Regions from separate parts of the Kitasatospora sp. NPDC001540 genome, predicted to be linked through region 2. Evidence: predicted binding sites of a transcription regulator. Region 2 holds the regulator's gene; the other holds the start of a gene.
The links. The regulator HrcA, encoded in region 2, represses chaperone genes, less so after heat shock. The targets are predictions, from matches to a motif close to TTNGCACTCNGNNNNNCNGAGTGCNAA.
Positions count from the first base shown of each region.

Region 1: a site for HrcA is predicted at 3,257-3,283, ahead of groL (chaperonin GroEL). Genes of this name have one in related genera too.

Region 1 covers NZ_JBIAVO010000006.1:73,933-79,328, reverse strand. Annotated here, with positions in the region: gene ACFY00_RS10310 (hypothetical protein) at 1-96, shown strand, start outside; gene ACFY00_RS10305 (DUF4031 domain-containing protein) at 106-369, opposite strand; gene ACFY00_RS10300 (hypothetical protein) at 366-725, opposite strand; gene ACFY00_RS10295 (Uma2 family endonuclease) at 748-1,320, opposite strand; gene groL (chaperonin GroEL) at 1,514-3,136, opposite strand; gene ACFY00_RS10285 (cold-shock protein) at 3,448-3,654, opposite strand; gene ACFY00_RS10280 (ubiquitin-like small modifier protein 1) at 4,216-4,494, opposite strand; gene thrC (threonine synthase) at 4,553-5,396, opposite strand, start outside.
Region 2 covers NZ_JBIAVO010000056.1:10,499-15,894, forward strand. Annotated here, with positions in the region: gene ACFY00_RS36190 (hypothetical protein) at 1-121, opposite strand, end outside; gene htpX (zinc metalloprotease HtpX) at 152-1,072, opposite strand; gene hrcA (heat-inducible transcriptional repressor HrcA) at 1,383-2,456, shown strand; gene dnaJ (molecular chaperone DnaJ) at 2,543-3,682, shown strand; gene ACFY00_RS36210 (16S rRNA (uracil(1498)-N(3))-methyltransferase) at 3,784-4,527, shown strand; gene ACFY00_RS36215 (PDZ domain-containing protein) at 4,774-5,396, shown strand, end outside.

The DNA.
Region 1 (5,396 bases), on a different contig from region 2:
CTGCCCTCCCTCTACCGCACCCCCGAGGCCCACGCCCGCTACGACGCCCGGGCCCGCGCGAACATGCACCACGAACTCGCCGCCCTGGAAGGCTGACCCCGGCCCTCAGGCCCCCCGCACCTTCCGCACCCGCAACCCCGCCGCCGTCAGCCGGGCCACCAGCTCCCTGCTGCCGACCGGCACCGCGCCCAGCGCCAGCGCCCTGTCGTACCAGGCCGCCGGTACATCAAAGTGGTCACGGTCGAATCCCTTCGCGGGGGCGCCCAGCTCGGCCGCGAAGGCGTGCAGCTCCGCCGACGACACGTCACTGACCAGGTGCGACCCCCACGTGCCGTGCCCCGGCCAGTTCGGGGGGTCGATCAGGATCACGCCAGCCCGCCGACCGGCGCGACCACGACCCCGCGCTTGCCGCACACCCAGTGCGGATCGGGCCCGAGCTCCGGCTCCACCCCCAGCGCGTGCGGATCGTCCTCCTCCTCCGCGCAGGCCGTGCACAGCGGCCAGCGCCCGTACGACTCCAGCAACGCGTCCTGCACGTCCTGGGCCACCAGCCCGAGCACGAACTCGCAGCCCGCGGGCCACTGTTCGAGCCACCAGCGGCGGTGGGTGACGGCGTCCTCCACCAACGAGACGATCGCCGCCTCCGCGACGTCGCGGGCGGTGAGGTCGGCGAGGATCAGCGCCCGCGCGCGGTGCAGGGCGGCTTCGATGTCGGAACTGGCCATCCGCCCATTGTCCCGCACCCCGCTACGGCAGCGGGAAGCCCGTCGTGTCCAAGGTGATCCCGAACGGCTCCGGCAGCTCCACCGGCTTCCCGAACGGCACCCGCACGCTCTGCCCGTACGCCCCGTCGGAAGGCTCCGAGTAGAGCGTCACCGTCGGCCCGGGCTGGTCGAAACGATCGACCAGCAGGTACAGCGGGACGGGCGCGTGCGCGTAGCCCCAGAGCTTCTTCGTCCGGTCCCGCCGGGCCGTGCTGCGCGAGGTGATCTCGACGGCCAGCAGAATGTCCGACGCGTCGATCGGGTCCTCGTCCTCCCCGGCGAGGAGTTCGGCGTCCACAACGACCAGATCGGGGATGTACAGCTTCTCCAGCCCGGCGATCTGCGTCCCCAGCGTCTGGAAGACCTCCACGTCATCCGGCAGGAGACGGTTCAGTGCCCGGTGGATCCGTGCGGCGATCACGTTGTGCTGCTTGCCCGGCGGTGGCACCAACTGGATCCGGCCTCCCTCGATCTCGGTGCGCCAGCCCTCGGGGGCGTCCAGCTCCCGCCAGGTGTCCAGCAGGTAGGACCACTGCTGGTCCGACTCGACCGCCATGACCGCCACCGTCGGCCTCCCCTCTTCCTCACGACGCTGTTCGCCCTCAAGGTAGTCCGACCCGGAGTCGCCGAAACCGTCCATGGCCCCAGCGTCCCACGAAGGGGTGAGCCGGGCGAGAACGCCGCGAGGGCGGCCTCCCGAAGGAGGCCGCCCTCACGAGCGAACGCGTGGAACGTCGGATCCCGGAGGATCAGAAGTCCATGTCACCGCCCGGCATGCCGCCGCCGGCGGCCGCGGCGGCCTTCTCCGGCTTGTCGGCGATGACGGCCTCGGTGGTGAGGAACAGCGCCGCGATGGAGGCGGCGTTCTGCAGGGCGGAGCGGGTGACCTTGGCCGGGTCGATGATGCCGGAGGCGATCAGGTCGACGTACTCGTTGGTCGCGGCGTTCAGGCCGTGGCCGGAGGGCAGGTTGCGGACCTTCTCGACCACGACGCCGCCCTCGAGGCCGGCGTTGGTCGCGATCTGCTTGATCGGGGCCTCCAGGGCCACGCGGACGATGTTGGCACCGGTGGCCTCGTCGCCCTCCAGCTCCAGCTTCTCGAACGCGACACCGGCCTGCAGCAGGGCGACGCCACCACCGGCGACGATGCCCTCCTCGACGGCGGCCTTGGCGTTGCGCACCGCGTCCTCGATGCGGTGCTTGCGCTCCTTGAGCTCGACCTCGGTGGCCGCGCCGGCCTTGATGACGGCCACGCCGCCGGCCAGCTTGGCGAGGCGCTCCTGGAGCTTCTCGCGGTCGTAGTCCGAGTCGGAGTTCTCGATCTCGGCGCGGATCTGGTTGACCCGGCCGGCGACCTGGTCGCTGTCGCCGCCACCGTCGACGATGGTGGTCTCGTCCTTGGTGATGACCACCTTGCGGGCGGTGCCCAGCAGGTCCAGGCCGGCGTTCTCCAGCTTGAGGCCGACCTCCTCGGAGATCACGGTGCCGCCGGTCAGGATGGCGATGTCGCCGAGCATGGCCTTGCGGCGGTCGCCGAAGCCCGGGGCCTTGACGGCGACGGACTTGAAGGTGCCGCGGATCTTGTTCACGACCAGGGTGGAGAGGGCCTCGCCCTCCACGTCCTCGGCGATGATGACGAGCGGCTTGCCGCTCTGCATGACCTTCTCCAGCAGCGGGAGGAGGTCCTTGACCGAGGAGATCTTGGAGTTGGCGATGAGGATGTACGGGTCCTCGAAGCTCGCCTCCATGCGCTCCAGGTCGGTGGCGAAGTAGGCGGAGATGTAGCCCTTGTCGAAGCGCATGCCCTCGGTGAGCTCGAGCTCCAGACCGAAGGTGTTGCTCTCCTCGACGGTGATGACGCCTTCCTTGCCGACCTTGTCCATGGCCTCGGCGATGAGCTCGCCGATCTGGGTGTCGGCGGCCGAGATGGAGGCGGTGGAGGCGATCTGCTCCTTGGTCTCCACGTCCTTGGCCTGGGCCAGCAGCTGGTCGGAGACGGCGGCGACGGCCTTCTCGATGCCGCGCTTGAGGGCCATCGGGTTGGCGCCGGCGGCGACGTTGCGCAGACCCTCGCGGACGAGCGCCTGGGCCAGCACGGTGGCGGTGGTGGTGCCGTCACCCGCGACGTCGTCGGTCTTCTTGGCGACCTCCTTGACCAGCTCGGCGCCGATCTTCTCGTACGGGTCCTCGAGCTCGATCTCCTTGGCGATGGAGACACCGTCGTTGGTGATGGTGGGGGCGCCCCACTTCTTCTCCAGAACGACGTTGCGACCCTTGGGGCCGAGCGTGACCTTCACGGCGTCGGCAAGCTGGTTCATGCCACGCTCAAGGCCGCGGCGGGCTTCCTCGTCAAAGGCGATGATCTTGGCCATCAGAAGTGGTCCTCCGGGACACGGTCGACTGCTCGGACCAAGGGGTGCCCGCGACGGACGGCCCAGGAGAGCGGGGGTCCCTTCCCCTACCGCTTCCGGGGCCTCACCGGCCCGGTCCGTTTGTCACTCTCACGCTGTGAGTGCTAACGCCAATGATTAGCACTCTCGGGTGGCGAGTGCAAGCCCATTGGCGCCCTGCGGGCGGCCCCGCCGGGAAAGCCGACAGGCCCGCCCCGGACGCCGTGCGGCGTCGGGGCGGGCCTGTCGGTGCGTCTGGCGCGGTGCGTGCGGTCCTGCGGTCCGCCGGGACCTCAGGCGCCGGCGGCGCGGACCATGTCGGCCTGCGGGCCCTTCTGGCCCTGCGAGATCTCGAACTCGACCCGCTGGCCCTCTTCCAGGGTGCGGTAGCCGTCCATCTGGATCGCGCTGTAGTGGACGAACACGTCCGCTCCACCGTCGACCGCGATGAAGCCGTAGCCCTTCTCGGCGTTGAACCACTTGACGGTGCCCTGAGCCATTCCGAACTCCCCTTGTGCTGTGCTGGCCCTTCAGAGATCCGCGGGACGCGGACCCGGAGGTCTGGAAGGCCGGCCTGGGGACTCCCCCCCGTACGGCGCAGCCTCTGTCGCGGCTGAATGTATCCGGATATGCGCCCTGTGCAACAGGCCCAATTTCCGGGGAAAGCCCGGGCTACGCAGGGGATATGACGGGGCGAAAGGAACATCGGTCGACAATTGCCACCGGACATAACGGACGCGTCACCGCAAAACGCCGGAACAATTCTGACGGCGGCCTGACAGAACGGGCGGCAAGCTGTCCGGCGCGTGTCTCAGCGCGCGGGACGGAACGGGTCCCGCACGGGCGGGGCGCGGCGCGGAAATCGATGATTGAACCGGGCCGCAGCGGGGAAACGGCCCTGACCGGCACTCTACTCCCCGCCGTCGGGCGGAATTCCGGCGCCCCGCCCGGCGGGAAAACCGCAGGTGCCGGGCCATTGCCCCCGGCGTACGCACGAAGCCGCCGTCCGGTCCGGAAAATTGAATTCCGAACCAAACGGCGGCCGCGGGAATGCGGGGCGGTCAGCAGCCGCCGGCCACCGCCGGAATGATCGACACCGAGGCGCCGTCCTTGACCTCGGTCTCCAGGCCGTCGGCGAAGCGCACGTCGTCGTCGTTCACGTACACGTTCACGAAGCGGCGCAGCTTGCCGGTGTCGTCCAGCAGGCGGGCGGCGATGCCGGGGTGGTTCGCCTCCAGGTCCGCGACCACGGCGGACAGGGTGGCGCCCTCGGCGGTCACCTCGGCGGCGCCGCCGGTGTAGGTGCGCAGGATGGTCGGGATGCGGACGGTGGCGCTCATGCGGTGCTCCTCGGGGCGTGGGGGTGTCCTACGGCGGGGTGTCCTGCGGCTGGGTCTGTCAGGCGGTGGCGAGGCCGGCGGCGCGGAAGGACTCCAGCGTCGGACGGATCACCGCGGTCATGCCGGCGTCGGCGACCGCGTCGAGGGTCTTGAGGCCGTCGCCGGTGTTGATCGCGACGGTCTCCTTGGACGGGTCCAGCAGGCCGTTCTCGACCAGCTTCTTCAGCACGCCCACGGTGACGCCGCCCGCGGTCTCGGCGAAGATGCCCTCGGTGCGGGCGAGCAGCTTGATCGCCTCGACCACCTCGGCGTCGGTGACGTCCTCGACCGCGCCGCCCGTGCGGCGGGCGATGTCCAGCACGTACGGGCCGTCGGCCGGGTTGCCGATCGCCAGCGACTTGGCGATGGTGTCCGGCTTGACCGGCTTGATCACGTCGCGCCCGGCCTTGAACGCGGCCGAGACCGGGGAGCAGCCCTCGGCCTGGGCGCCGAAGATCCTGTACGGCTTGTCCTCGACCAGGCCGAGCTTGATCAGCTCCTGCAGGCCCTTGTCGATCTTGGTGAGCTGGGAGCCGGAGGCGATCGGGATGACGATCTGGTCGGGCAGCCGCCAGCCGAGCTGCTCGCAGATCTCGAACGCCAGGGTCTTGGAGCCCTCGCCGTAGTACGGGCGCAGGTTGACGTTCACGAAGCCCCAGCCCTCGCCGGCCGGGTCGCCGATCAGCTCGGAGCAGAAGCGGTTCACGTCGTCGTAGTTGCCGTCGATGCCGACCAGCTCGCCGCCGTACACCCCGGCCATCACGACCTTGCCCTGCTCCAGGTCGTGCGGGATGAACACGCAGGACTTGAAGCCGGCCCGGGCGGCCGCGGCGCCCACCGCACCGGCCAGGTTGCCGGTGGAG
Region 2 (5,396 bases):
CGGTCGGGGTGAACCCCTTGGCGGCCTGCAGGGTCAGCGCCGCCGACGGGACGCCGAACAGCTGGTCGAGGTCGGGCTTCACCGGCTTGCTCCGGCCGAACAGGGCGTCCAGGAATCCCACGTGCAGCGCTCCTCGTGTCTGGGGGCGGGCTCAGCGCCCGAGTTCTTCGGAGACCTTCCGCAGCTGCGCCAGCCGCTGCTCCAGCGACGGGTGGGTGGCCAGCAGCCGCGCGGCCGTCTCCTTGGCGCTCAGCGCCGGGGCGAAGTAGAAGGCGTTGTACGGCTGGGCCTGCCGCAGGTCCTTGGTCGGGATGGCGGCGATCTGCCCGGTCACCTTGGTCAGCGCCGAGGCCAGCGCGGCGGGCCGCCCGGTCAGCTGGGCGGCGGCCCGGTCGGCGGCCAGCTCGCGGTAGCGGGACAGCAGCCTGGTCAGCAGGAAGCTGATCGCGTACACCACCATCGAGGCCAGCGGGATCAGCACCATCGCGATCGCCGCGTTCTGGTCGTTGCTGTTGCGGTTGCCGCCGCCCATCATCCCGCCGTACAGGGCGATCCTGGTCATCGCGCCGGCCAGCACGCCGAGGAACCCGGCCACCGTCATCACCGCGACGTCCCGGTGCGCGACGTGCGACAGCTCGTGCGCCAGCACGCCCTCCAGCTCCTCCGGCTCCAGGCGGCGCAGCAGGCCGGTGGTCACGCAGACCACCGCGTTCTGCGGGTTGCGGCCGGTGGCGAAGGCGTTGGGCATGTCGTTGTCGGCGACCGCGACCCGCGGCTTGGGCATGTCGGCCAGCGCGCACAGCCGGTCCACCGCGCCGTGCAGTTGCGGGTACTGCTCGGGGGTGACCCGGTGGGCGCCCATCGCCCGCTCGGTGATCTTGTCGGAGAACCAGAACTGGGCGACGAACAGGCCGCCCGAGATCAGCACCACCAGCGGCCAGGCGCCGCGCAGCAGCACGATCAGCAGGCCGGTGAAGCCCACGTAGAGCAGCCCGATCAGGAACATGGTGGTGACCATCCGGCCGGTCAGGCCGCGGTCGGGGGTGAACCGGGAGTGCTGGGAAGCGGACATCGCTGCTCCTCCTCTGCCTCGTGCGGGCCGGGCCCGGCCGCTCGCCCGGACGCCCCGCTCGCCTTCGATGCTGCCACCGGGCGGCCCGCCGGGCACCATCCGAAACGGGGGGAATTCGGTGGGAATCGGCGGGAAGGGGACGCGCCCCGGGCGCGTCGCGGCCGCACCGGACGAGGATCACGCGGGCGGGCCGTTCCTGCCGTCAGGCCCGGGCCGTACACTGGCAGGTACGGTTCTGGCACTCTGCCCAGTTGAGTGCCAGGCCCGGACCGGACACCGGAACCACGGACGACGACGGAGGTGCCTGCCCATGCCGGACGACAGCAAGCCCGACGGCCGACTCATCGACACGCGCCCGTCCGTCCGGCCACTGGACGAGCGGCGGCTCGCGGTGCTCCGGGCGATCGTCCAGGACTACGTGGGCACCGAGGAGCCGGTCGGCTCCAAGGCCCTGGTGGAGCGCCACAACCTGGGCGTCTCCCCGGCGACCGTCCGCAACGACATGGCCGCGCTGGAGGAGGAGGGGTACATCCACCAGCCGCACACCAGCGCGGGCCGGATCCCCACCGACAAGGGCTACCGGCTGTTCGTCGACCGGCTCGCCGAGGTCAAGCCGATGACCGCTCCCGAGCGCCGGGCGATCCGGCACTTCCTGGAGGGCGCGGTCGACCTGGACGACGTGGTCGCCCGGACGGTGCGGCTGCTGGCCCAGCTGACCCGGCAGGTCGCGGTCGTCCAGTACCCCTCGCTGACCCGCTCCACCGTGCGGCACATCGAACTGGTGTCGCTCACCCCGACCAAGCTGATGCTGGTGCTGATCACCAACACCGGCCGGGTCGAGCAGCGGATGGTCGACTGCCCGGCCCCGGTCGGCGAGGCCCTGCTCGGCGACCTGCGGGCCAGGCTCAACGGCATGGCGGGCGGCTGTCGGCTGCCCGAGGTGCCGACCGTCCTGGAGGACCTGCCGGCCGGCTTCGAGCCCGCCGACCGGCCCGCCGTCAGCACCGTGCTGGCGGTCCTGTTCGAGGCGCTGGCCGAACAGAACGAGGAGCGGATCATGCTGGCGGGCACCGCCAACCTGACCCGCTTCGGCCACGACTTCCCGCTCACCATCCGGCCGGTCCTGGAGGCGCTGGAGGAGCAGGTGGTGCTGTTGCGCCTGCTGGGTGAGACGGCGGACTCCGCGATGACGGTCCGGATCGGCCACGAGATCGCCTACGAGGGGCTCAATTCCACGTCGGTCGTCTCGGTCGGTTACGGTTCGGGCGACCAGAGCGTGGCAAAGCTGGGAGTGATCGGTCCGACCCGGATGGATTACCCGGGCACAATGGGGGCGGTGCGAGCGGTGGCACGGTACGTCGGCCAGATCCTGGCGGAGTCGTAACGGAACGGCGCAGGCGCAGCGGAACGGCGCAACAACCAGCGTGCCGTCGCAGGCACTTCTAGAGGCGGAACAAACCGGAGCATTTGGTGGCCACGGACTACTACGCGGTACTCGGCGTCCGACGCGACGCGGGGCAGGACGAGATCAAGAAGGCGTTCCGGCGCCTCGCCCGTGAACTGCACCCGGACGTCAACCCGGACCCGAAGACGCAGGAGCGGTTCAAGGAGATCAACGCCGCCTACGAGGTGCTCTCCGACCCGCAGAAGCGCCAGGTCTACGACCTCGGCGGGGACCCGCTCTCGCCCAACGGCGGCGGCGCGGGCGGGTTCGGCGCCGGGGCGGCCGGGTTCGGCTTCTCCGACATCATGGACGCCTTCTTCGGCGCCGCGACCGGCCAGCGCGGCCCGCGCTCGCGCACCCGCCGCGGCCAGGACGCCATGATCCGGCTGGAGATCACCCTGGAGGAGGCCGCGTTCGGCACCACCAAGGAGCTCCAGGTCGACACCGCCGTCACCTGCACCACCTGCAACGGCGAGGGCGCCGCCCCCGGCACCTCCGCCCAGACCTGCGACATGTGCCGCGGCAAGGGCGAGGTCTCCCAGGTCACCCGGTCCTTCCTGGGCCAGGTCATGACCTCCCGCCCCTGCCCGCAGTGCCAGGGCTTCGGCACCGTCGTCCCCACTCCCTGCCCCGAGTGCGCGGGCGACGGCCGGGTCCGCGCCCGGCGCACCCTCACCGTCAAGATCCCGGCCGGCGTCGACAACGGCACCCGGATCCAGCTGGCCGGCGAGGGCGAGGTCGGCCCCGGCGGCGGCCCCGCCGGCGACCTGTACGTCGAGATCGCCGAGACCAGCCATCCGACCTTCCAGCGGCGCGGCGACGACCTGCACTGCACCGTCACCATCCCGATGACCGCGGCGTCGCTCGGCACCCAGGTGCCGCTGCAGACCCTCGACGGCCTGGAGGAGGTCGACATCCGGCCCGGCACCCAGTCCGGCCAGTCGATCCCCCTGCACGGCCGCGGCATCACCCACCTGCGCGGCGGCGGCCGGGGCGACCTGATAGTGCACGTCGAGGTGCAGACGCCCACCAAGCTCGACCCCGAGCAGGAGGAGCTGCTGCGGCGGCTCGCCATGCTCCGCGGCGAGGAGCGTCCCTCCGGGCAGTTCGCGCCCGGCCAGCAGGGCCTGTTCTCCCGGCTGAAGGACGCCTTCAACGGTCGGTGAGACCTCTGTTGTTTCCCGGGGCCGGGAACGGTGGAGGGGCCGCGTGCCCCCGCCGTTCCCGGCCGTTTTCGATGGGCCCTGCCGAGAGGACCGCTGCACCGATGACCGCACCCGTGTTCGTCGTCGACGACCTGACGGGCGCCGCCCCCGGCGCGACCGTCCGGCTCGACGGGCCCGAGGGCCGCCACGCCGTCGCCGTCAAACGCCTCGAACCCGGCGAGGCCCTCACCCTCGCCGACGGCCGGGGCCGCGGCGCCGACGGCACCGTCGCCGCCCTGCACGGCAAGGACGCCCTCGACGTCCTGGTCACCGCCGTCCGCGACGAACCCGAACCCGCACCCCGGATCACCGTCGTCCAGGCCCTCCCCAAGGGCGACCGCGGCGAACTCGCCGTCGAGACCATGACCGAGGCCGGGATCGACGCGATCGTCCCCTGGGCCGCCTCCCGCTGCATCACCCAGTGGAAGGGCGACCGCGGGGCCAAGGCGCTCGCCAAGTGGCGGGCCACCGCCCGCGAAGCGGGCAAGCAGTCGCGGCGTCTGCGGTTCCCGGAGGTCCGGGAGCTCGCCACCACCCGGCAACTGCTGCCGCTGCTCGCGGGGGCGAGCTTCGCGGCCGTCCTCCACGAGGAAGGGTCGCTGCCGCTGGCCACCGCGCAACTGCCCGCCGGGGGCGAGATCGTCCTGGTCGTCGGGCCCGAGGGCGGGGTCTCCCCGGACGAGATCGCCGCCTTCGCCGAAGCCGGCGCCACCCCCCACCGCCTCGGCCCCTCCGTCCTGCGCACCTCCACGGCGGGGGTCGCGGCGGGCGCCCTCCTGCTCGGGCGCACGGGGCGCTGGGGATAAGCAGGGGGCAGCCAGGGGCGCGGGGAACTGCGCGCTGCGGGAGTGGCACGTCAGCGAGGTCGCGGGATAGTGCAAGTTGCCCTCCTGCGTCGCGATCTGGCTGGGGGTGCTCGGTTGGCCGCGCAGTTCCTCGCGCCCCTGCTTTCGCAGCGGTTGGCCGCGCAGTTCCTCGCGGCCCCGGTTTCGCCCTTCGGCTTTCGCGGCTTCTTCTGACGGATCGTGGGCTTCCCGTCCTAGGCTGGCGGGATGACCGAATCTACGCGCGGCTACCTGCGCCACCCCCACCTGCACGGCGACGTCGTGGCGTTCGTCGCCGAGGACGACGTCTGGTTGGCGCCCGTGGAGGGCGGGCGGGCCTGGCGGGTGACGGCGGACCGGGCGCCGGTGGGGGCGGTGCGGTTCTCGCCGGACGGGCGGTCGTTGGCGTGGGCGTCGGGCCGGGACGGGGCGCCGGAGGTGCACGTCGGGTCGGTGGAGGGCGGGGCGGCGCGGCGGTTGACGTACTGGGGGAGCCCGTACACCGCGCTGGTGGGGTGGAGCGCGGACGGGCGGCCGCTGGCGATCACCGCGGCGGGGCAGGAGACGATCCGGCGGACCTGGGCGTTCGCGGTGCCGCTGGACGGCGGGGAGCCGTCGCGGCTGCCGTACGGGCCGGTCGGGGCGCTGGCGTTCGAGCCGGTGCCGGAGGGTGCCGCCGGCGGGCGGGTGCTGCTGGGGACGCACAACCGGGAGGCCGCGCACTGGAAGCGGTACCGGGGCGGCCGGGCCGGGAAGCTGTGGATCGGCGCGGCGGAGTTCGAGCGGCTGCACGCCGATCTGGACGGGCAGTTGGAGTGCCCGATGTGGGTCGGGGACCGGGTCGCGTTCCT